3 regions of the Pseudoalteromonas sp. CO348 genome follow, and region 2 is predicted to be linked to each of the others. Evidence: predicted binding sites of a transcription regulator. Region 2 holds the regulator's gene; each other region holds the start of a gene.

Region 1 (8,152 bases), on a different contig from region 2:
AAGAGAGATACCGTCGTTCGCGTTACGGTTACCTTGATTAAGACCATTGATTTGTGAAGTCAAACGGTCAGAAATTTGTAGGCCTGCAGCATCATCAGCAGCGCTGTTGATACGAAAGCCTGAAGATAGACGCTTAAATGATGTATCTAGTGCGTTACCAGATTGCATTAATTGTCTTTGTGCGTTCAATGAACTTACGTTAGTATTTACATAAAGTGCCATGATGGTTCTCCCACTTTAAATCGAGTCTTTCACTCTCAAACTTAGAAACTTTCCAACCTTTGAATGTTTTTCACTCTCCGGCTTGGTTATTTAAGTTATCGGTCGGCAAAAATTTTCCTTTAGTGTTTTTTTTAAAAAAAACATAAACAACTGATTTATCGAGACTTTTTGTTTTATATGGAACAAAGGACAGGAAGTTATGGCTATGAGCTTATACTGAAGAAATGTATTGAAAGTACTATTACTTTCAATACATTAAATTAGATAGTAGTGTTTTAGGCTGTTTTGAAGAAGGTAACCTTTAAAGGCCACCTTTTTAACGAATGTAGTCTAATAAAGAAAGGTTAGTTAGGCGGCCAAATGTTGCCTGAGAGGCCTGTAATGCAGTTTCATGCTTGGTGAGCTCTGAAATCGCTGAATAAAAATCGACTTCAATCAAAGCCGCTTTATTTGCTTTATTATCAACGTCCAAGTCTGAATTTGCATCAGATACAAGCTTTGCAGCATTTAACCTGCCACCAAGCCCCGCTTGTCCTTGCGATATTTTAATCTTGGCATTATCTAGGCCAGTAATGCCGTCAGCCAGTACCTGTTTGTAATCATCACCCGTAATGCTGGTGTCTCTCAATGACGTAATCATAGATTCTAATGTATTTAGAATGTTTTCCTTCTGAGGTTTTTCCAAATCAAAGCTTATTTGGCCTGGCGCAGCACCAGCGAAGTCAAACTCCATGCCAGCGACTTTAATAGTTCCGCCTTCTGCAGTACCGGTTGAAATAACCGTTCCCCCCTGCTCAAGCTGGTAAGTATTTGGCGTACCCGCTGTCACCACTAAGTCAAAGGTGTTTGCACCTGCAGGCGCACTTGGATCCGCGTTGTAATTCGCTTTATGAAACTTATCAAACACAGCTTGCTCATCTACATAAACCGATGCAGAGGTGATACCACCAGAAACCACACCTGTATTTGAAGTAATATTCAGTCGCTTCTCTGCACTTTCAAATACATCAAAACCGTTATCACTGGAACGTATCTCGACCCCTTCAGAGACTTTTATTTTATGCTGTCCTTGGTCACCGTTATATACGTACTTTCCAGTGGCTGAATCGAAACTATAAGTTTGCGTATTGTCTTGGTAGCCGGAAAATATAAACTTACCATCTTCACTTTTTGAGTTCATCAAATCCAAAATAGTATCTTGGATTGACTCTAGCTCGTCAGCGATTGCTTGGCGGTCAACATCGGATAACCCACCATTACCTGCTTGTATCGACTTGGTATAAGCACTATCAATGGCCGTTTTAATATTTTCTAGTACTGACTCTTGAGTGTCTAATCTCGAAGACAACATAGTCAAATTCTTAGTAAACTGATCGTTTGCTTGGATCCGGTCGTCAAAAAGCATGGCTCTAGCAGTCGCTGAAGCATCATCAGAAGCACTCAACACCCGCTTTTGCGTGTTCAACTGCTGTGTTGCTTTATTCACGTCTTGCTGATTACGCAAAATAGAATTGAGATTAGAATTAAAAATTTGATTTTGAGATAAACGCATAATTACCTCGCTGCACTTAATAAGGTATCGAACACAGTTCTTGCTGCCGAAATGACTTGCGCCGAAGCCGAGTAAGACTGTTGGAAACGTAACAAGTTAGCCGCCTCTTCATCTAGGTTCACGCCCGAAAGAGACTCAAACCATGCGCTTGACTGATTGGCTAACGCTTCAAATGCCGCGCCATTGGTTTTCGCTTGATTGGTAATAACCCCTACACCAGTGACAATATCGGCATATGCTTCATTAAAGGTTTTATGGCTTTCTGTACTACCTGTAGACTCTACATTTTGTCTAACTAAATCCGATGATTTCAGACCATCGAGCGCTGCACCATTACGGTTGTCATCAAAGCCACCAGTGTTAAAACTAATCTCAAAACTATCACCGGTATTCGGCGTACCCTCAATATCGAAAGTGAAGCCAAGATTATCAAAAGGTGCAGGCGCAGCTCCCACTCCAGAAAGAATATCTTTGCCATCCGCAGGAGCCGTAAAGGTATGCGTTGTACCTGAATTACTGGTTAACGTATATTCGTTAGCATTGGCTGTTTTAGTCAAAGTATAAGGACCATCATTCAACGTTGGCGGCGTTCCCGCAGTAAACGCACTGGTCGTGGGATCGGTATCAGTGACGACTCCGGCTGAAATGGTCGCCGTACCATTATTGTCTGCTGATTTTTCAGTACGAATTGGCGACGCTAATGCGAGTGCTTCTGGTCTTTGAGTTGCAAGCTCCAAGCCAGTTGCAGCCTGTTGATTTAATTTCACAAGAAATCTATCACCTGTTGCACCACTACCCGTTACGTTCATTTGTAAGCCAAAATAATCGCCCGTTCCCGTGATGACTCCACCTGCAATATTACCAGTCGTCGGAGTACCGATAGGATTGCCTTTGGCATCTACAGCTGTTATTTCAACGGTTGTTGCACTGGTATAAGTAACTTGGAAATCGGTAGCTGGCAACTCATTGCCGCGCCCTGGCTCAAGGGTTGCCGTAAGCGCTGCGGTGCCTGTATTTTCGCTGTAAGCAAAGCCACCCACGGTAGGTATTTTAAATATATCTCCACCTATGTTGCCATCTAAGTCCATTCCCAATCTATTTTGCTGATTAAAAGCATCTGCCAATGCGAGGCCAATTTGACCTAGTTGGTTTTGTGCCGGGATCAACACTTCATCTCTAAACGCCAGTAACCCACCGATTTTGCCTTTCAAGCTGCCGCTATCTAACTCGAGCTGCACAACATTTTTATCTTTAATGTCTAGGATTAGTTCTTTATGGTTAGGATCTGGGTTGCCTTTCATCGCGAATAAATTGAAGGCTCCACCTTGCATCACAAGTGCATCCCCAGTGCCTAAAAATACGAGCTTCTCGCCATTTTCACCATCGAGTGTTTCTATATCTACAAGTTCAGCGAGTTCCTTGATAGCTTGATCTCGCTCGTTAAGTACACTGTGATCGACATTGTTCAGATTGAGTGCTGATTTACTCGCTACTTGTTTATTTAACTCGCTGATTTTTTGAACAAGGTTGTTAGCTTCTTCTGAGAATATATCCAATTGCTCGTTCACAATACTGTTTTGATCAACAACTATTCCTGACAGTCTATCCATTTGATCAACAAGACCTTGAGCACCCGTCATAAATAAAGAGCGGTTAGTTGTCGATGAAGGCAAGTTAATCGCGCTTTGTAAATTGTTAAACATAGAGTTGATGCTCTTGCTCAGACTGTTTGAGTCTTGTGCAAACAACGTATCAACGCGGCTTGCCTCAGTGACAAACTGCTCATAGTAAGACTGATTAGAAATATCACGATTTAATTGCTGCTGCGCAAATTGGTTGAGCAAACGCACGGTTTCACCGCGGCCAACCATGCCACCTATCATTGTTCCGTGTTCAGTCCGTTCACGGATATACCCTTTGGTATTTAGGTTAGCGATGTTTTTACTGGTGGTTTGTAGTAACTCAGAGTTAGCCCTAACCCCTGCTGCACCAATATTTAATAGATCAAATGACATCTCATCTGACTCCCTTTGTTAGCGCACCGGATAAGAAATCGGATACATCAATACGCTTTAAAACTGACTTAATTTTGTTGGCATAATTCGGATCGGTCGCGTAGCCTGCATTTTGAAGCTCACTTAAATAAGCATGACTATCACCAGCCTTGTTTAAGGCTTGCTCGTATCTCGGATTACCTTTTAGGAAACTCACATAATCATCAAAGCTTTGTTCTAGCGACTTATAAGCACGGAAATCGGCTTGCTTTTGCACCGGTAACCCTTGCTCAAATTCAAGTGTCGATTTTCTGGCACTTTCACCACTCCAGCGGCTATCCGCTTTGATATTGAATAGATTAAAACTGCTACTACCATCTTTTTTGCTGATGATGTGCTTACCCCAACCGGTTTCCAGTGCAGCTTGTGCAACCATTACCGCAGGGTTCAAGCCTAACTTTTTCGCCGCTGTTTGAGCGTATTCCCAAATTTTGTCGACGAATTCCTCAGGAGAAGCAAAGCCTGTTTGTTCATCGCTTGAGGTATCTGCCTTAACATTGACAGCCTGCGGTTCAGGTTTACGTACACTCTCACTCGCTGTCGCCTGTCTTTTAAAGGAAATATCGCCGTCAGCTCTCATTACTGAGGCAGGCTTATACTTTTCAGAATTAGGAGACAACTGCTGCACAATCAGATCTGCAAGTCCTAAGCTGCCCTGCTCAGATAAATGCATCGAAAGTTGCTGATCATGCATTTCTTCAAAAAATTTGACACCACTAGAGTTAAATGGACTGTCTTTATCCTCTAGCGCCTCATTCGCTTTACGCATGCTTTGTAACAACATTTGCGTAAAGATAGACTCAAACTGTTGTGCCGCCTTTTTCAATGCCTGATCTGAGGCACCTTGATCGCCAGCACCTTTCAGCGCCTCTTTACGGATCGAATCAAGGTTTCCTAGGTCAAAAAAGCTTTGATTTTTCAATTGGTCGGTGTTCATACACTCAGCACTGTTTGACGTTAATAACTATACAAATAGAAATGCAAAATCCGAGCCAAAAAAAAGCCCCACAATTGTGAGGCTAACTAGTTGATTAATAATAGAACATCAAATGACGACTAATTGACCATTTATTGCGCCCGCTTCTTTTAGCGCTTCAAGGATCGCCATTAAATCACCAGGCGCTGCGCCAACTTGGTTAATTGCCCTAACCAAATCATCAAGGCTCACGCCTGGGTCAAACACAAACGCTCGAGAGTCGTCCTGATTTACGTCAATAATACTTTGCTGCGTCACTGTTGTTTCGCCATTTGCCAGCGCATTAGGTTGAGACACATTTTGTTGCTCAGCAATCGTTACGGTAAGACCGCCATGAGTAATTGCCGCAGGCTGCAACTTGACATTTTTGCCGATAACGATAGTACCTGTGCGCGAGTTAACGATGATCTTCGCAGCGGTATCCGCTGGTTTGAATTCAAGATTCTCAAGCGTAGATAGATACGCAACGCGCTGAGACGGATCTCTTGGTGCAATTACTCGAACTGAAGCTGCATCCATAGGTTTAGCACTGTTTGGTCCAACAAGACCATTGATAGTGTCGGCCAAGCGCTTTGCGGTAGTAAAATCCGGCCTATTCAAGTTAAAGGTAATGTAATCACCCTGAGTAAACGGACTAGGTACTGCTCGCTCCACTGTCGCGCCGTTTGCCACCCGACCTACTGTCGGGGTATTGATCACAACTCGACTCCCGTCGGCGCCATCAGCGCCCAAACCACCGACAATCAAGCTACCTTGCGCAATTGCATATACGTTACCATCAACCCCTTTAAGAAAGGTCTGAAGTAACGTGCCGCCTCGTAAACTACCAGCACTACCAATAGATGACACAGTAACGTCAATGGTTTGACCGGGTTTAACAAAAGGTGGTAAGTCAGCATGAACCGCAACAGCCGCGACATTTTTAATTTTTGGCTTTAAGCTTGCTGGCATCGTGATCCCAAAGCTATTCAACATCGCTTTAAAGCTTTGCTCGGTAAATCTGGTTTGCTCACCGGTACCAGGTAAGCCCACAACTAGGCCGTAACCAACCAGTTGGTTTGAACGAACACCTTCAACCATACTGACATCTTTAACTCGCTCAGCAGATGCCAAAGAAGAAAAACCAACCAACGTAATGGCCGCACCGATAAGCAAAATATTCTTAAGCATATTGTTCATTTTCAGCACCTTAAAACGGCATCAGCGCGCTCATAAAGAAACTCGTTAACCAACCTGCACTTTGCACTTCTTGTTGGTCGCCTTTACCTGAATATTGAATTCTAGCGTTTGCCACTCGATTGGATTCAACGGTGTTATCTGCGGTCACATCCTGAGGCCTTACTAACCCTTCTAAGCGAATAAACTCTTCGCCAGTATTGAGCGTTAACCACTTTTCGCCACGGATCACTAAATTGCCGTTTGGAAGTACTCGGGTGACATTGACCGATATATTACCAAATAGGCTGTTTGACTGATTGGCTTGAGAATCACCAGAGAATGAAGAGCTTGAACTTGCTCCAAATTGTATCGCTTCCTTACCAATATTGATGGCATTGCCACCAAGGCCAATAATCGGATCAAGACTAGCGTCACTAGATTTATCAAGTTGAGAATTCGCAGCTTTGGTCGCCTGGGTCGTTTCTCTGAGTACAATGGTAATAATATCACCGACTCTTAACGCTTTTTTGTCAGCATAAAGATCATTGGAAAACTGCGTATTAAACAATGACCCTGTTGCCACCATTTGGGCTTGATTATCCTCGGGATAGATAGGTGCATAATACGGGTCGTCACGCACCACATTTTTATTTTGTGTTGTACTACATCCAGATAATGCAGCGACCGTTACGATGGCTAAATATAATGCACGCATAATACCCCCTACCCAATTACAACTGTTGATTAATGTAGCTCAGCATCTGATCTACCGTTGAAATCACTTTTGAGTTCATCTCATACACGCGTTGTGTCTCGATTAGATTTACAAGCTCTTCGGTCACATTAACGTTTGACGTCTCAAGTGCGCCTTGAACTACTTTACCTAGCCCTTCAACGCTTGGATTACCTTGTACAGGTGCACCACTTACCGCAGTTTCTGTGTACAGATTTTGACCAACTGGCTCAAGACCTGATGGATTAATAAAGTCACTGATCGTCAATTGCCCAATGACAACGTTTTCAGCTTGCCCTGCAACGCGCACTGATACTTCGCCATCTTGAGAAATAGTGATTGACTGTGCATCGTCGGGCACATTCATCTCTGGTAACACAGGAAAACCCGCCCCAGAAGTAACTATCCGTCCCTCTTCATCCGTCGTGAACTGACCGTTTCTTGAATACGCAGTTGTGCCATCTGGCATCTGAATCTCAAAAAAGCCCGGACCTTGGATCATCCAATCCAAAGAGTTTTCGGTACTTAACATATTACCTTGAGAAAAATTCTTTTGGTTAGCGACCACTTTGGCACCTGCACCAAGCATTAAGCCTGATGGTAGTTCTGTATCCTGAGAGCTGCGGCCACCTGGTTGATTGATGTTTTGATACAGCAAGTCTTCGAATATCGCCCGACTCTTTTTGTAGCCGACGGTACTGGCGTTCGCCAAGTTGTTCGAAATAACTGAAATATCAGTTTGCTGAGCATCTAAGCCTGTTTTACTTATCCACAATGCTGGATTCATAATCTCTACCTCACTCTTAAACTATGCGTAGGAGCGAAGTGTGTCGCTCATCTATTTCTTCAGCTGTTTTCATCAGCTTAATTTGCATTTCAAATTGTCTTTGATGGTTGATCATATCCACCATCTCATGAACGGGATTGACGTTGGACATCTCTAAGAAGCCACTCATTACTTTTGCAGTTGGAGATATTTCACAAAAGCCACAGATCCCATCTTCTAGCTTATCTTCTTTTGGTCTATACAGGCCGTCATTGCCCTTTTGTAGCTTACTATTATCTGCTTCAATAATTTTCAGCCTATCAACCACCTCAAGAAAGTTAGCGGGGGCACCTTGTGGACGCACTTGAATAGAGCCATCGTCACTAAACACCACTTTATCAACGGGAATAGGTAAAACAATAGGTCCACCTTCGCCAATAAGTTGACGCCCGTGAGCTGTGACTAACGCACCGTCATTACGAATATTAAGCGTGCCGACTTTGGTGTAAGCTTCTTCGCCCGAGGCGTCAACGACGCTGATCCACGACTTATCATCTACTGCAATATCAAGCTCACGACCAGTTTCAACGATTGCACCACCGGTCATATTCGTACCAGGACGTTCTTGCATAGCAAAAACCCGAGAGGGTAACCCTTCTCCGAATGCCTGCATTGAACGCGCTTGAGCAAA
Region 2 (8,152 bases):
CTTGCGATTGCATAATTGACCAGAAGCTACCTGAATCTACGCCTAACCAATCAACCCCCACCAAGTGTGCGCCTAAAATAGCGATTGCAGAGAATATCAATGCGAGTAACGGCATACTAATAAAACCGGCCCAGAAACGAGGAGCAACCACGCGTTTAAGCGGATCTATCGCCATCATTTCTAAACTAGATAATTGTTCCGTAGCCTTCATCAAACCGATTTCGGCAGTTAACGCACTGCCTGCACGTCCTGCAAATAAGAGTGCGGTTACCACAGGGCCCAGCTCTCTAAGTAAACTCAAAGCAACCAAAGGTCCAAGGCTATCTTCAGCGCCATACCCAACTAACACGGTATAGCCTTGTAATGCCAATACCATGCCGATAAATAAACCAGACACCATGATAATCAACAATGATTGATGGCCAACCATGTAAAGTTGCTTAATCAACAGCGGCGTGCCTTTTCGGAAATTAGGTAAGCTACATAGCGCACCAAAAAGCATTGTTGTGGCACGGCCAAGTGCAGCAAAACGGCTGAGGGTTTTGTGGCCTAGTTTTTGTAAAAAGTCGACCATACTCACTCTCCTTGCAACAGCGCTTGCTGATAATCAGGCGCTTTAAAGTGGAATGGCACAGGCCCATCCGCAAGGCCTTGTAAGAACTGCTGCACTAATGGCGATTCATGTTCAAGCATCTGCTCAGGGGTTCCTGTACCAATCACACCTTGCTCAGCAATAATAACGACGTGATCGGCAATGCTCAGCACTTCAGTAACGTCATGAGTGACTATCAGCGACGATAATCCCAACACTTCATTAAGGGACTTAATCAAGCGAACTAGAACACCCATGGAGATCGGGTCCTGACCTGCAAACGGTTCATCGTACATAATTAATTCAGGATCAAGTGCGATAGAACGCGCTAAAGCCGCGCGTCTTGCCATACCGCCAGAGAGCTCTGCCGGCATTAAATCTTTTGCACCACGAAGACCAACCGCTTGAAGCTTCATCAGCACCACTAAACGGATTAGTTCTTCAGATAACTCGGTATGCTCGCGTAGAGGAAATGCCACATTGTCAAACACGCTCATATCGGTAAACAAAGCACCGCTTTGAAATAACATACTCATGCGCGTTCGAGCTTGATACAAAGCTGCTCGTGACATGTTAGGGATACTGTTTCCAGCAAAAAGAATATCACCGCTATCAGGCTTAAGCTGACCACCGATTAAACGCAGCATGGTGGTTTTACCAATGCCACTCGGTCCCATTATTGCGGTAATTTTACCCTTTGGTACGGAAAAGCTCATGTTTTTGTAGATGATCCTTTCACCCCGAGAGAAGGTTACATCCTTGATTTCTACAATTGACTGCGACAAGTCGCTCTCCAGATCCAGACTATATTCATCCAAGTATGATACTTTTTTTTCAAACAAGATGGAAAATCGTTTTGGTAAAATTTTGTAAGTAGTGAAATGTAACGGTTTGCTTATACTTTCCAGAGCGCTTTTGGTAGTATCTATCGAAATTTTAATCCTATTGGCTAGAGGTTCATGGTTTTATCGTTTGTTATTCTCATTCTTGGCTTTATTGCACTGGTTTGGAGTGCTGACCGCTTTGTTTTTGGTGCGGCCGCTCTTGCACGAAACTTTGGTGTGCCAACATTAATTGTTGGTTTAACTATCGTGGCCATGGGTTCTTCAGCACCAGAAATGATGGTTGCTGCGCAAGCCGCTCTTGCAGATAAAACAGACACCGCCGTGGGCAATGCCATAGGTTCTAACATCGCCAATATCTTACTCGTTTTGGGTCTCACCGCGTTATTAAGGCCACTCTCCGTAGGCTCTGGTATTTTGCGCCGCGAAATGCCGCTGTTAGTCATCGTTTCATTGGCTGCTTGGTATATCGTTAGTGATAATCACTTTAGTTTCGTAGAAGGTGTTTTGTTATTAGTCGGTTTCGCCGCTTTTCTTCTTGCACTTATCATTATCACCAAGCGTGGTGGTGGAGATAATGATGACCCATTTGTCAGTGAAGCCTGTGAAGAAGTGCCAAATAATATTCCAACTCAAAAAGCCGTTTTCTGGTTAATCGTGGGTATGATTTTACTGCCTATTAGCGCAGACTATCTCGTTGGCGCTGCGGTTGATATCGCCAAATATTTTGGCATGAGTGACCTGCTAATAGGATTAACCATTATCGCCGTTGGTACTAGTTTACCCGAGCTTGCGGCATGTGTTGCTGGCGTACTTAAAAAAGAAGACGATCTAGCGCTTGGTAATATTATTGGCTCGAACATTTTTAATATATTGGCCGTGCTATCCATTGCTGGGATCATTAACCCATCTGTCCTCGACGCCAATATTGCGTCACGTGATATATTTATTATGCTTGGCGCGACACTGCTGCTTATCCTAATGAGCCTCAGCTTAACAGGTCAGCGCCGCATCAACCGCTTAGAAGGTGGCATACTTGTCGCAAGCTTCGTCGGTTATATTTACTACATCATTTAAGGAAGCCTTGTGACAACGAACCTATTTATTGACTCTGCAAATCAAGTTTTTGCTACTGAACTTGCAGCAATAGAAGAAGTGCAACAGTTTGTTGATCAACAATTTGTAAAAGCCTGTGAAATTATGTTTGGCTGCCAAGGTCGCATCATCGTGATTGGCATGGGTAAATCAGGCCACATCGGTAACAAAATCGCAGCGACACTCGCAAGTACTGGCAGCCCCGCATTTTTTGTTCATCCAGGTGAAGCAAGTCACGGCGACTTGGGTATGATCACCAAAGACGATGTGGTTTTGATGATCTCCAACTCAGGGGAAACCCAAGAGGTGATCTCTATCCTACCTGTGATTAAGCGTTTAGGTGCCCCGGTAATCTCTATGACGGGCAACCCGAGCTCTACAATGGCTCGTAATGCGACAGTTCACCTTTGTGTTAGAGTATCGAAAGAAGCCTGCCCATTAGGACTTGCACCCACGGCCAGCACCACAGCTACGCTAGTGATGGGTGATGCGCTCGCGGTTGCGCTACTTGAAGCCAGAGGCTTTACGGCTGATGATTTTGCGCTTTCTCACCCTGGCGGTAGTTTAGGAAGGCGTCTACTACTAACCGTTGCTGATGTCATGCATCAAGGGGATGCAATCCCTATGGTCAATAGTCATTGCACAATTAAAGAAGCTTTATTTGAAATGTCAGCTAAAAGTTTAGGTATGACGGCAATCGTAGATGAAAGCTCGCAATTACAGGGTATTTTTACCGATGGTGACTTGCGCCGAATTATCGAACAAAAGGTCGATATTCACACCACCCCAATCACGCAAGTAATGACGGCTAAAAGTACGACTGCACGCGCCGATATGCTCGCAGCTGAGGTACTCAATATCATGGAAACCAAACGAATTAATGGCTTGATTGTGGTAAACGAAAACAACATCCCGGTTGGCGCCTTGAATACGCAAGATTTACTTAGAGCGGGGGTGCTGTAATGCAATTTGAAGATTTATATCAGACGATTTCACCTAAAGCTTGGGAAAAAGCAAAACAAATCAAATTATTGATTTGCGATATTGATGGCGTATTCTCAGACGGCCGTATATACCTTGGTAATAATGGTGAAGAACTGAAAGCATTTAATACCAAAGATGGGTTTGGTATTAAGGCCTTAATTGATAGTGGTATCGAAGTCGCCGTTATCACTGGTAGGCATTCACAAATAGTTCAGCAACGCATGACTAGTTTAAATGTAACTTATATTTACCAAGGCCAAGAAAACAAGTTAGTGGCATATGATGAATTGAAGACTAAGCTCAACCTTAGTGATGACGAAATTGCGTATATTGGTGATGATGGTCCAGACCTACCCGTAATGGAACGAGTCGGTTTTGCCGTTGCTGTCAATGATGCACATCCTCTTGTTAAACATATCGCTCATTACACAACCTTGATGCCTGGTGGTTTTGGTGCTGTGAGAGAACTGACTGATCTTCTAATGCTCAGCCAAAATCACTTATTGACTTCCAAAGGATCAAGTACATGACCGTATTACGTGTCATCTTACTCATTGTTTTCGCTTCTTTAATGGTATGGATGTGGTCGCCCATGTTTAATCCATCAGAGGCGGACTCAGCAAAAGAAGATGAACCGTTAGCTAAGCCCGATTATGTTGCAACCACGCTTCAGCAAACGACCTATAGTGAAAATGGCTTATTAAACTATCAAGTAACTGCTGATAAGATGGAGTTGTATCAAGATCTTGGCTTTAGTCACTTTGAAAAGCCTATTTTCACCTTATATAACGGTGAGCAGAATTGGCAAATAAGTGCATTAGAAGCAACACTGTACGAAAACAATACCTTGATACTGGAAGGCAATGTGCTGGCAAAAAATTTAACGCCTAACGCCATGATCACCGATATCAATGCCGATAATGTAAGAGTTGAAATTAAGCAAAAATTGATGAAATCGGAACACCCTGTCGTTATCACCGGTCCTAGTCTTAGGATCACGGGTAAAGGGCTGCATGCGGATCTACAAAAGCAAGTGATCGAACTCATCAACCACACAAAGACAATTTATTATGACCAGTAAAATCATTAACAAACTAGTTTTCATCGGCTTGCTTGCAAGTTCTACTTTAGCAAATGCTGCAGAACAAAATGAAGTCATTATTGATGCTGGCCGTCAGCAAGCTCAACTGCAAAGCAACATCGGTATTTTTGAACAGAATGTTGTTATTATTCATGGCAACAGAAAAATAAATGCCGATCGCCTAGAAGTCCACCGCCGCGCGGAGCTTGGTACTAACAAGCAACTGCTTGTTGCAACTGGCAGCCCAGCTATTTTCAGCGAACGTCAACCTGATGGTAATTTGCTAGAAGCCAAAGCAAACGAAATTCGTTACGACGTTGCGAAAGGCACCTTAGTCATTTCTGGCGATGCGGAAATCAATCAAACTGGGCAAAAAATTAATGCGCAAGTCATCACCTATGACATTGAAAAGCAATTGATCAGTGCTGAGCGCTCAGACCAAGAAGATTCTCGGGTAAGAACCATCCTTGTTCCTGTTGATGACAAAAAAGACGCAAAAGATAAAAAAGCGCAGGAAGAAGGTAACAATTAATGAGCGAGCTCAAAGCAACTGGTCTAGCAAAGAGTTATAAAGGTCGTGAAGTCGTCAAAAATGTTGGCTTAAGTGTTAAGGCTGGCAGCATTGTAGGCTTATTAGGACCAAATGGTGCAGGTAAAACCACTACGTTCTACATGATTGTAGGGTTAGTACCAAGCGACAAAGGTTTTATTCAGATTGATGATGAAGATATCACTTTGCTACCGATGCACAGCCGCGCGCGACTTGGTATTGGCTATCTACCGCAAGAGTCTTCAATCTTTAGAAAACTCACGGTCTATCAAAATTTGATGGCGATTTTAGAAACTCGAAAAGACTTATCTAAAGTTGAGAGAGAAGCTGAACTAAACGAGTTACTTGACGAATTTAATATTCAACACATTCGCGACTCACAGGGCATGGCATTGTCGGGAGGCGAAAGAAGACGCGTAGAGATTGCTCGCGCTTTAGCCGCTAATCCTAAGTTTATCCTGTTAGATGAACCTTTTGCTGGTGTTGATCCTATTTCGGTGTTAGATATAAAGACAATCATAGAGCACCTAAAAAACCGCGGTATCGGTGTGCTAATCACCGATCATAACGTTAGAGAAACGCTGGACGTATGTGAAAAAGCCTACATCGTTTCACATGGTGAGTTAATCGCTGCAGGCACGCCAGAACATGTTTTGGCAGATCAAACCGTAAGAGATGTCTACCTAGGCGAACAATTCAAGCTATAGTTAAGACGTAGTATTAATAACTGTTAAAAAGGATTGTTAGAGATACATGAGGCAATCATTACAGCTGCGCATGGGGCAGCAACTTACAATGACTCCACAACTGCAACAAGCCATTCGCTTGCTGCAGCTTAGTACATTGGATCTGCAACAAGAAATACAAGAAGCATTAGACAGCAATCCATTGTTGGAAGTGGAAGAAGGTGATAATACTGACGGCGAAAACGCTGACCAACACAGCCAAGAAAAGAGCAGTGCTGACGACAATCAAGATTCAAGCGATGAAGCGCAGGTTAGTGACTATGAAATAGACTCAGATACCGCCATGAGTAAAGACACTGTCAGTGATGACCTTGCCATGGATGTCACTTGGGATGAGTATATGAGCGCAGCGCCCGCTGCAAGCTCAGGCCCACTTCCCGATGACGATAATGTTTATCAAGGGGAAACCTCTGAATCTCTCCACGACTATCTCATGTGGCAACTTGAGCTGACGCCATTTAGTCCAACAGATAGAGCGATTGCAATTGCGATTATTGAAGCCGTTGACCTGTCAGGCATTTTAACACTGTCTTGCGAAGAGATTTTAGAAAGCATTAATGATGAAAGTAGCGAAGAGCCTATCGAGCTGGATGAAGTCGAAGCCGTGCTCAAACGTATTCAGCTTTTCGATCCTGTCGGTATCGCAGCGCGCAGTTTACAGGAATGCTTGTGTATTCAGCTAAATCAATTCGCCCCAGATACACCATGGATTGCCGAAACGAAAATGATCCTGACAGAGCATATCGACTTGCTTGCCAGCCGTGACTATCGAACTTTGGCTAAGAAAACGCGCCTTAAAGAAGCCGATCTCAAAGAGGTCATGACGTTAATTCATAGCCTTAACCCAAAACCAGCGGCAAGCATTATTCATGAAGAGCCTGAATATGTGATCCCTGACGTATCAGTGAAAAAAGTAAAAGGTCGCTGGGTCGTAGAGCTAAATCCTGATGCTATGCCTAAAATAAGAGTAAACGACCATTACGCTGCGATGTCTAGAACGGCGAAATCCAGTACGGATAGTCAGTTTATTCGCTCACATTTACAAGAAGCAAAGTGGTTTATTAAAAGCTTAGAAAGCCGAAATGATACATTATTAAAAGTTACCAATTGCATTGTGCAACAACAACAGGCATTCTTTGAACATGGCCCCGAAGCAATGCGCCCTATGGTGCTAAATGATGTTGCTGAAATGGTTGAGATGCATGAGTCCACAATTTCCCGTGTGACAACACAAAAATACATGCATACACCTCGGGGAATATTTGAGCTGAAGTATTTCTTCTCTAGCCATGTAAGTACAGAAAATGGAGGTGAGTGCTCCTCTACAGCAATTAGAGCACTTATCAAAAAGCTGATAGCTGCAGAAAATACCGCGAAGCCATTGAGTGACAGCAAAATTGCAGATATCTTAGCTGAGCAAGGAATTAAGGTAGCGAGACGTACGATTGCAAAATATCGTGAATCCCTAGCCATTCCACCGTCAAATCAGCGTAAAAGCTTGATATAAGACGTAAAACCCAAGAAGGAAAAATGCTTATGCAACTAAATCTAACTGGTCGCCATGTAGAAATTACTGACTCATTAAGAGACTATGTCACCAACAAGTTTGCGAAGCTAGAAAGGCACTTTGATCATATCAATAACGTGCATGTGATCCTTGATGTCGAGAAACTAGTACAAAAAGCAGAAGCAACATTACACGTAAACGGCGGCGAGCTATTTGCATCAACAGAGCATCAAGATATGTATGCCGCAATTGATGGCCTTATCGACAAGCTAGATCGTCAAGTTATTAAACACAAAGAGAAGCTCACTCGACACTAAGATGAAATTAAGTGAATTAGTGAACAAGGACTGCAGTAAAGCTGCGGTCCTTTTTAATAGCAAAAAACGTATTTTAGAATACATCAGCGAACTGGCTCATAGCCAAATTCCAAATACCAGTCAGCATGCTATCTTGGACGCTTTAATGGCGCGAGAGAAATTAGGCAGCACAGGGATCGGTAAAGGCATTGCCATTCCCCATGGTCGACTTGAAGGTTTGGATAAAATCCTTGCAATGGTGCTTGTCAGCGAGCAAGGGATCCAGTTTGAAGCCATAGATAAGCAGCCTGTCGATATTTTTGTCGCGTTCATCGTACCCGAAGGTGATAATCAACAGCACCTGAAGACCTTAGCGGCGATTGCTGATACACTCAAAGACAAGTCTTTCTGCAAAATGCTTAGGCAAGCAAAAAGTGACGATGAGTTATATGCAGTGAT
Region 3 (8,152 bases), on a different contig from region 2:
AAACCAATTGTACTAAAACTTTGAATTTGTTCGATAAACAAATTGTGCACAGCTGCTATTTTAGCCTGAGATAGGTCATCCATGGAGGCCATTGCCATACCGACCTTTTGCACTTGTTTTGGCTCTAAGTGTTTCAAAATCTGAGCCGCATCTTCTTCAGTCAAACTAAGCAGTAAGATGGCAGCCTTGTCGACGCCATCTAGCTTGTCAACGTCAAAGGCTGCGGGCAATTGTTTTTGTTCTTGATCAGTCATCTTCTGTCAACCACGCTTTCACAACTTGTGATGAGAGTTCTGGTTCGTTAGCAACTAGGGCACGTACTGCTTTGAGTAAGTCCTCGTCGCCATGTAAGTCTGGCAATTGTAATCTACCGTCAGAAGAGAAGCCAACCGCAGACTCATCGAATTCGTTATTTAGCATATCGAGTGTACTGTCACCTAAATCTACACCACTGGTCAACGCATCTTCATCAAAATCTTCTAGCGTATCATCTGGGTAAATTAGACGCTTAAGCATAGGTCTTACTACCGCTAAGATTAGCACAATGATCACTAAGGTACCTGCTGCAAGACGGATTGTCTTTTGGAACCAATCTTGCTCCCAAAGTGGTATCTCTTGCATTTCAGTGAGGTCTTCACGTACGAATGGCACAGTCACTACCTCTAGCGCATCACCTCGCTGCATATCAAAGCCCACACCACCTTGTAGCAAACGACGGATGTTATTTAACTCTTCTTGCGTACGCGGCGCCATTGCCATGTTACCTTCAGCATCAGGTTTTGCGAGGTAGTCAACGGCCACACTCACACTGATCCGGCGAATAACCCCAGTTTGCTGACGTTTATGGCTAATAGTGGTATCTAACTCATAGTTACGGGTTGCTTCTTTTTGATTACTGCTTGGTGTTGCACTTTGACCATTGCCGCCTTGACCCGCAATCTCTGGGATATTCGAGTTTATGGGAGGTTGATTAGTCAGTGCCCCCGGAATACCTACAGCTAAACCACCAATATTATTTTCTTCATACGTCGTTTCGCTACGAACCGCAGGTAAATCTGGGTTATAACGTTTTTGCGTTTCTTCAACTGCGCTGAAGTCCATCGTTAAGTCAACCTGCGCGGTAAAGTTACCAAGACCTACAGTTGGGATCAGGATGCTATCAATTTTTTCTAGATACTCTTGTTCACGCTTACGTTCGATTTCATACTCTTTTCTCGAGCGTGCAGCTAAAGAGTCTTGAGAACCAGAGTTGAGTAGACGACCGTTTTGATCGGTGACGGTCACGCGTGAAGGTTCTAGGCCTTGTACCGCTGATGCCACGATGTCTACGATTGAATCAACTTCTTCGCCGCCAAGCGTTTTGCCACGTTTAAGGGTAATAACTACGGTTGCTGAGGGCTTTTTCTCGCGACGCGCAAAGACGTTTTCTTTTGGTATTGCAAGCAACACTTTTGCACGATTTACGTCTTGTAACTCTTCAATTGTTCTCGCAAGTTGTTGCTCACGGCTATGCTTTAAGCGCTCTCTTTCAAGACGTTGGCTAACACCAAAACCCATATCTTGCATCAGAATATCAGTGCCAGAACTCGGAGACTGGGTAAAACCGTCACGCGCCATGCGTAGTTTTATGTCTTGATAGTCCGACTCAGCGACTAAAATGGTATTACCATCTAATTGGTATTCAATTTTTTGTTGGTCTAAAAAGTCTAACGTTTCAACGAGTTCTTCTGTTGGATATTTACCAAGTGGGCGCATATCTGGTTGGCGCGCCCAAATGATAATAAAGATTGCGATTGCTAAACAAATAGCAAGGGCAATAACCAGAGTAACCTGGCGCAACATATCAACACCGCTTAGCGCACTGAAGTAGCCTGATTTTTGCTCTTGTTGCTCATCCGAACCGCTGTCATTATTCAGCGCTGCATCGGAAAGCGTAAGATCTGTTGATTGATTAGTAGCCACGATTACTCTCCACAGTCACTCAATTAAACTGGCATGCTCATGATTTCTTTATAGGCCTCAACAAGTTTATTACGAACTTGCACTGTTGCCTCAAAAGCGACCGACGATTTTTGTTTCGCTATCATGGCTTCTGCAAGAGAAACGCTTCTGTCACCCATTTCAACAGCGGTGACTTTTTGTTTCGCTTCTTGTTGTAAGCCATGAACCGTATTAAGTGCATCTGAGAGTAAATCGCCAAACTGAGCCGACGAAGATGCCGCAGTCTTAACCGGCTGCACTGATGGCTGTGTGTTTCTCGTCGCTTCTGCAGCCATTGCCTGCATTTCTTGAAATAGCGCTGATGATTGTACTTTCATGATGCTTTACTCAAAATAACTCTTAGTTACCTGTAATAAAGCAGAAAACGTGCCAACTTAAAACCATTTATTTTCAACATCTTACAACATTTTAACCATGTCGAAAAATTGGCAGTACATAGAAGTGAAAACTAGGCGCCTAAGATCTGCTGATCTTTATAGGCACCTGATTAAATTTGAATTAACAGATAAAGCTTAGCCTGAGATGTGGATAAACAACGAACTAACTCATTGTTTTTAAGCTCAGCTAACCTAGGTTAAGCGGGTAGCGCAATCCCTAAATCTCGCATTTTTGCCAGCTTGTAGCGAAGTGTGCGAGGACTCATACCTAATACCTCCGCCACCTCTTTGCGTTTACCATTAAACTTTGCCAGCGTATCTAAAATAATTTGGTGTTCTTTATCCTGTAGCTCATCTTTATAGCTAATGATCTCATCCTCACCTTGAGATCGCTCCATTAAAGCTGATGCTTCATTATTTACAAGTGGTGCTGACTCAATCAAAGCCATCGGTGAGAAATTTTCGATAAAAATATCATCTTCTTGAATTTCATTACCTTGGAACAAAATCAGGGCACGTTGAATAACGTTATCTAGCTCTCTTACGTTTCCAGGCCAACTGTGCGAACTGAGCTTGTGCTTTGCACCGCTGCTTAATATAGGTGTTGGCTTGCCTGCTTTTTGCGTATGTCTTACCAACAAATGCTCGGCTAACACAGCGATATCACCCGCTCTATCCTTCAGTGGCAACCACTCTAGCGGGAAAACATTGAGGCGATAATATAAATCTTCTCTAAATACCCCATCCTCCACCGCTTCTTTTAAATCGCGGTTACTGGTTGCCAACACTCTGACGTCCAGTGAAATGGTTTTTCTGCTGCCTAAACGCTCTACCTCGCGCTCTTGTAACACGCGAAGTAATTTTGCTTGTAATCCCAAATCCATCTCTGTGATCTCATCAAGCAAAATCGTTCCCTTTTGTGCTTGCTCAAATTTTCCAGGACACGCCTGAATGGCACCTGTAAACGCCCCCTTTTCGTAACCAAATAGAGTCGCTTCGAGCATATTTTCCGGGATTGCAGCGCAGTTAATTGCGATAAAGGGCTCGTCTGCTCTGTCGGATTTATCGTGAATATAGCGAGCCAACACTTCTTTACCTGAACCGCTCGGTCCAAGTACCATAACGCTGGCATCTGACTTAGCTACTTTTACAGCCAGTTCAAGTAGTTTAATACTCTTTGGATCGGCAACAATGGGGCCGTCTGTCTCTTTTTCCTTCTCAGGTAGATAACGTCCAACCATATTGAGCAATACTTCAGGCGCAAACGGCTTAGCCATATAGTCGATGGCACCCAATCTCATCGCTTCAACCGCATCATCAATGGTCGCGTATGCTGTCATCATCAATACCGGTAATTCGGGATAGTTGAGTTTAATGGTCTTTAACAAGTCAAGCCCACTCATGGCACCCATTTGCACATCACTCACCACCAAAGAAAAGGTTTCCTGCTTTAGCAATAAAACGGCTTGTTCCGCACAACTTGCTTCTACGCACTCGATATTTGAAAGCTGCAATGTATCGATGAGTGCTTCTCTTAAACCAGCATCATCTTCAACAACTAAAACTCTGTTACTCATAGTTCCTCCGCCTCAATTAGTGGTAGTACCAAACTAAAACGTGCGCCCTTACCTTCAACATTGTCTGCCTGCGCAAACCCTTTGTGCGCGTTAGCGACCGAATTAACCACCGCAAGTCCTAGCCCAGTCCCCTGCGACTTAGTTGTAAAAAATGGTTCAAACAACTTGTCGACTAAGGTTTCATCGATGCCAGGTCCATTATCAACAACTGAGATACGTACATACTCGCCACACGGCTCGCGCTCTGCATTAAGTTCAATGTGTGCCGCACTGCCAATTATTTGAATACTGTTGTGGATCAGGTTTTGGATCGCACTTGCAAGCGCAGTACGATTACCTAATATTTCGATATCTGGCTCGGGTAAAAATGCTTCCAATTTTGCTTGGTTAAGCTCAACCATAGCGTCAGCACCCGCTTTGACTTCACTTAATAATTGTTGCATTGACACTCGCTCAACCACTTGTTGTTCACCGCTTTTAGCGAACAACAGCATGTCATTAACTTGGCTTTCTAAGTCTTTTAACCGAGACATCAACTTATCGTGAAACTTTTCTCGAGAAGCCGGAGGAAGATTAGCTGCACCTAGATTTGCACCATATAACATCGCAGCCGATAACGGCGTACGCACTTGATGCGCCAATGAAGCAACCATTTTTCCCAACGCACTTAACCTTTGCATATGCGCAACACGACTTTGGAGTCGGCGCGTTTCGGTAAGATCTGTCATCAAAATGAGTTGCCCAGGTTCCGGTGTTAGCGCGGTTATATCTAACTTAATTCTTCTGCCATCTTTAAGAGAGACTTCATGACCATCGTCCTGCTGTGGTCGAAATGAACGCTGAATAACGCTAAACCACTTTTCACCTTCGAGTGGTTCACCCAACATATCCATCGCGATTTGATTCGCCTTGGCAATCATACCTTGACCATCAAGTACCACAACACCTGCAGGCATAGTATCAACTAGATGACTTAACCAACTCGCCTGCTGTCTAAGGTCGCTCAATTCACCAACGTAGGCTTCTTGCAGCAAACAGGGATTGTAGCGATTCGTCGTTGGTACAAATTGTGGATTAATAACATGTGCTAATGCCATTTTTCCGCTCTCTTAAAAATAAACTCAATGGATAAAAGCAAAAAACGATCCAACTTTATATTTGATATAAAACATAGAGTTACAGAACACTTAACAATATCAATTTATTGACACTGTTTTTATATACAGCATTATGCTAGAGTTTTTGAAAGCCAAATGTGATGCCGCAATGAGTAGTTGGCGTAGTAAATCATTTAGCTTATTCATACTCACAATTAGATAGAAGAGAGCCAACAATGACAATACGATGCGGCTGGGTAGACGAGAGCAAACCCGATTATGTTGAATACCATGATAAGGAATGGGGAAGACCTGTACTAGATGACCAGAGCTTGTTTGAGTTTATCACATTGGAATCTGCACAAGCTGGCTTAAGCTGGTATACCATTTTGAAAAAACGTGAAGGCTATAGAAAAGCATTCCACGATTTTGATGTACACAAAGTGAGCCAGATGACAGAGCAAGATGTCGAGCGGCTATTAGCATTTGACGGAATTATCAGAAACCGTGCAAAAATCGCAGCCACGATAAACAACGCTAAGCGATTTATTGAAATTCAGCAAGAGTTTGGCAGCTTTGCAAAATACCAGTGGCAATTTGTTAATTACAAGCCTGTTATCAATCCCATACATGACAAACACGATGCCGTTGCCACCAGTGAACTCAGCGACAAATTTGCCAAGGACTTAAAAAAACGTGGATTTAAGTTTTTAGGCTCAACGACCGTGTATGCACATATGCAAGCTTGCGGCATGGTTAACGACCATGCCGATAACTGTTTTTGCAAACAAACCATTATTGCCAGTTATCAAGACTTGGATTTTACTCGACTTTAAACAATAAAACACAAGGCCGCGTATTAAGCGGCCTTGTTGAGTTGATTAGGTAACCTGAACTTGGAATAACAACTTGTTCTCTAGCAGCTGTTACCCCTTACTACTGCGTTAAATTTGCTTACAATAGGCCAGCTATTGACGCACAAATTTGCCTTGTATTAAGAAATAACTTCTGGCTAGAGTGATACTTCGCTTTTGAATTTAGTGATTTTAGTGGATTAACTTACTTCTTATCCCGAGTTCAGGTTAGGTAGTAATTGATGAACTATCAATCACGATTGAGATTATACTTTTTCATCTTCTCAACTAATGTTGTACGGCGAACGCCCAAGATTTCAGCCGCGCGAGCAACCACATAATCGTAGCGCTCTAAAGCTTGAGTGATCAAATCAATTTCAAGCTCTGCTAAATATTCTTTTAACTCTATCCCCTCGTCCGGCAGTAAGCCAACATTCGATGCTTGCGGCGCAAAATCTTCTGCTACCATATCCTCTTCATCGTCACTAAAACCATCGCTAAATAGTTCGTTGAAGGCATCTTTTTCCAAAAGTTCTTCTGGATATTCAGGCTCAAACGCTTCGACTTCTATATAGCGGTACTTTTGTGGTAAATCAGTCACATCGACAACCTTGTCTGGGAACATAATCACCATTCGTTCCACAAGGTTTGCAAGCTCTCGAATATTCCCAGGCCAAGCGTGCGACTTTAAGCTGTCTACGGCTCTATCCGTAAACTTAACCGAATTGCCCGTTTGTTCATTTACTCTACGTGTTAGTTCTTTTAGCAGTAGCGCAATATCTTCCGCACGCTCGTTTAAAGAGGGGTTTTCAATGGGGAATACATTGAGTCTATAAAATAAGTCTTCGCGAAACTTGCCGTCTTCAATCATGGTTTCAAGATTACGGTGCGTTGCGGCAATCACACGAACATCCGCCTGAATCGGCTTTGTGCCCCCTACTCGTTCATAGGTGCGTTCTTGTAAAACTCGTAACAATTTCACCTGCATTTGCAGTGGCATATCACCGATTTCATCGAGAAAAAGCGTACCTCCTTGCGCCAGTTCAAAACGCCCTTTTCTGGCTGAAATCGCGCCAGTAAACGCGCCTTTTTCATGACCAAAAAGCTCGCTTTCTAACAACTCCCCAGGGATAGCACCACAGTTAACTGGCACAAATGGTCCCTGTGCACGTTTAGACAATAAGTGTACGTTACGTGCAACCACTTCCTTACCGGTTCCCGATTCACCCAAAATAAGGACATTGGCGTCGGTTTTAGCCACTTGAGAAATCAAGAAACGAACGTTTTTAACCGCTTCGGTTTCCCCAACTAAACCATCAAAGCTCTTATTTAGTAGCTTGTTCTCTTTATTTGGAAGCATACGTAAATATTGCTGACAGTCATGTAGCAATTGCATCGTGACTTCTTGCCCAAAGGGTTCGGTGATAAGCCCTATTACATTCGGTAATGCAAGTAGCGGCCTGAGCGTTTCACCTATTAATAAAAACGGGACGGCGGGATGAGATTTTATCAACGCTTCGTGTGTTAAGCTTTGCAAAGCGCCTAGCACAAAAATTGGTTCTTGGTTGTTATCAAGGATCTTGGGCTCATAACGCTCTTCGGCCAGCACTTCATTTGCTTGACCGACAAAACTAAGTGCCGCACCTAATCCGATCGCTCTTTTGTTGTTGTTATCTAAGATCAAGACCATTGCTTGAGAACCAATCTACTTAAAATTTTTTCAATAGTTAGATTGTAAGAGAGATTAAGGGGGATGCAATACCTAAGTGGCAACTTTTTGACATTAACGCCAAAAAATCGCCACTAGAGCTGTTCTATATCAATACTTTGGTATTAATTTATAATAAACCTAGTACCGATGATGCAGACTGATTAGCTTGACCACGCAAAGCAATAGAAGCTTGCGATAAAATATCGTTGGCAACTTGATCGCTCACCGCTTGCGCGTAATCGGTGTCTTGAATTCGACTTTGGCTCGCCGCAATGTTCTCACGTTGGTTACTTGCAGAGCGAATTGTACTAGATACCGCATTTTCAAATGCGCCAAGCTCCGCGCGTTGGCTGTTTAAATCCTCAGAGACTGTATCTGCCGCATCAATGGCAGCTTGTGCGCCCGCCTGCGTCGAAATGTCTACACTCAATATTGCACTGGCAAAACCACCATCAGTCTGCTGTAGCGACTGAGTGGTATTAGCGTCGGGACCTACCTGAAAACTACGAGACTCACCGTCAAAAATTTGTGCGCC

Evidence for each region. Region 2 encodes sigma-54, which starts transcription at its own class of promoters, with help from an activator protein. Its sites were predicted from a motif close to GTTGGCACGNNNNTNGNNT; they were not measured.
Region 1: a site for sigma-54 is predicted at 4,807-4,825, ahead of flgJ (flagellar assembly peptidoglycan hydrolase FlgJ). Genes of this name have one in related genera too.
Region 3: a site for sigma-54 is predicted at 5,088-5,106, ahead of EXT48_RS11100 (PAS domain-containing sensor histidine kinase). Genes of this name have one in related genera too.

The regions. Positions count from the first base shown of each region.
Region 1 is NZ_SGPI01000021.1:223,060-231,211, forward strand. It holds gene EXT48_RS11215 (flagellin) at 1-222, opposite strand, end outside; gene flgL (flagellar hook-associated protein FlgL) at 539-1,774, opposite strand; gene flgK (flagellar hook-associated protein FlgK) at 1,777-3,789, opposite strand; gene flgJ (flagellar assembly peptidoglycan hydrolase FlgJ) at 3,791-4,765, opposite strand; gene EXT48_RS11235 (flagellar basal body P-ring protein FlgI) at 4,874-5,974, opposite strand; gene flgH (flagellar basal body L-ring protein FlgH) at 5,994-6,677, opposite strand; gene flgG (flagellar basal-body rod protein FlgG) at 6,694-7,482, opposite strand; gene EXT48_RS11250 (flagellar basal body rod protein FlgF) at 7,499-8,152, opposite strand, start outside.
Region 2 is NZ_SGPI01000032.1:102,971-111,122, forward strand. It holds gene mlaE (lipid asymmetry maintenance ABC transporter permease subunit MlaE) at 1-574, opposite strand, end outside; gene EXT48_RS16445 (ATP-binding cassette domain-containing protein) at 577-1,377, opposite strand; gene EXT48_RS16450 (calcium/sodium antiporter) at 1,552-2,511, shown strand; gene EXT48_RS16455 (KpsF/GutQ family sugar-phosphate isomerase) at 2,521-3,492, shown strand; gene kdsC (3-deoxy-manno-octulosonate-8-phosphatase KdsC) at 3,492-4,043, shown strand; gene lptC (LPS export ABC transporter periplasmic protein LptC) at 4,040-4,594, shown strand; gene lptA (lipopolysaccharide transport periplasmic protein LptA) at 4,584-5,126, shown strand; gene lptB (LPS export ABC transporter ATP-binding protein) at 5,126-5,851, shown strand; gene EXT48_RS16480 (RNA polymerase factor sigma-54) at 5,898-7,397, shown strand; gene hpf (ribosome hibernation promoting factor) at 7,427-7,714, shown strand; gene ptsN (PTS IIA-like nitrogen regulatory protein PtsN) at 7,716-8,152, shown strand, end outside.
Region 3 is NZ_SGPI01000021.1:191,785-199,936, forward strand. It holds gene fliG (flagellar motor switch protein FliG) at 1-254, opposite strand, end outside; gene fliF (flagellar basal-body MS-ring/collar protein FliF) at 247-1,965, opposite strand; gene fliE (flagellar hook-basal body complex protein FliE) at 1,986-2,318, opposite strand; gene EXT48_RS11095 (sigma-54 dependent transcriptional regulator) at 2,576-3,955, opposite strand; gene EXT48_RS11100 (PAS domain-containing sensor histidine kinase) at 3,952-5,052, opposite strand; gene EXT48_RS11105 (DNA-3-methyladenine glycosylase I) at 5,289-5,888, shown strand; gene EXT48_RS11110 (sigma-54 dependent transcriptional regulator) at 6,157-7,596, opposite strand; gene EXT48_RS11115 (flagellin) at 7,745-8,152, opposite strand, start outside.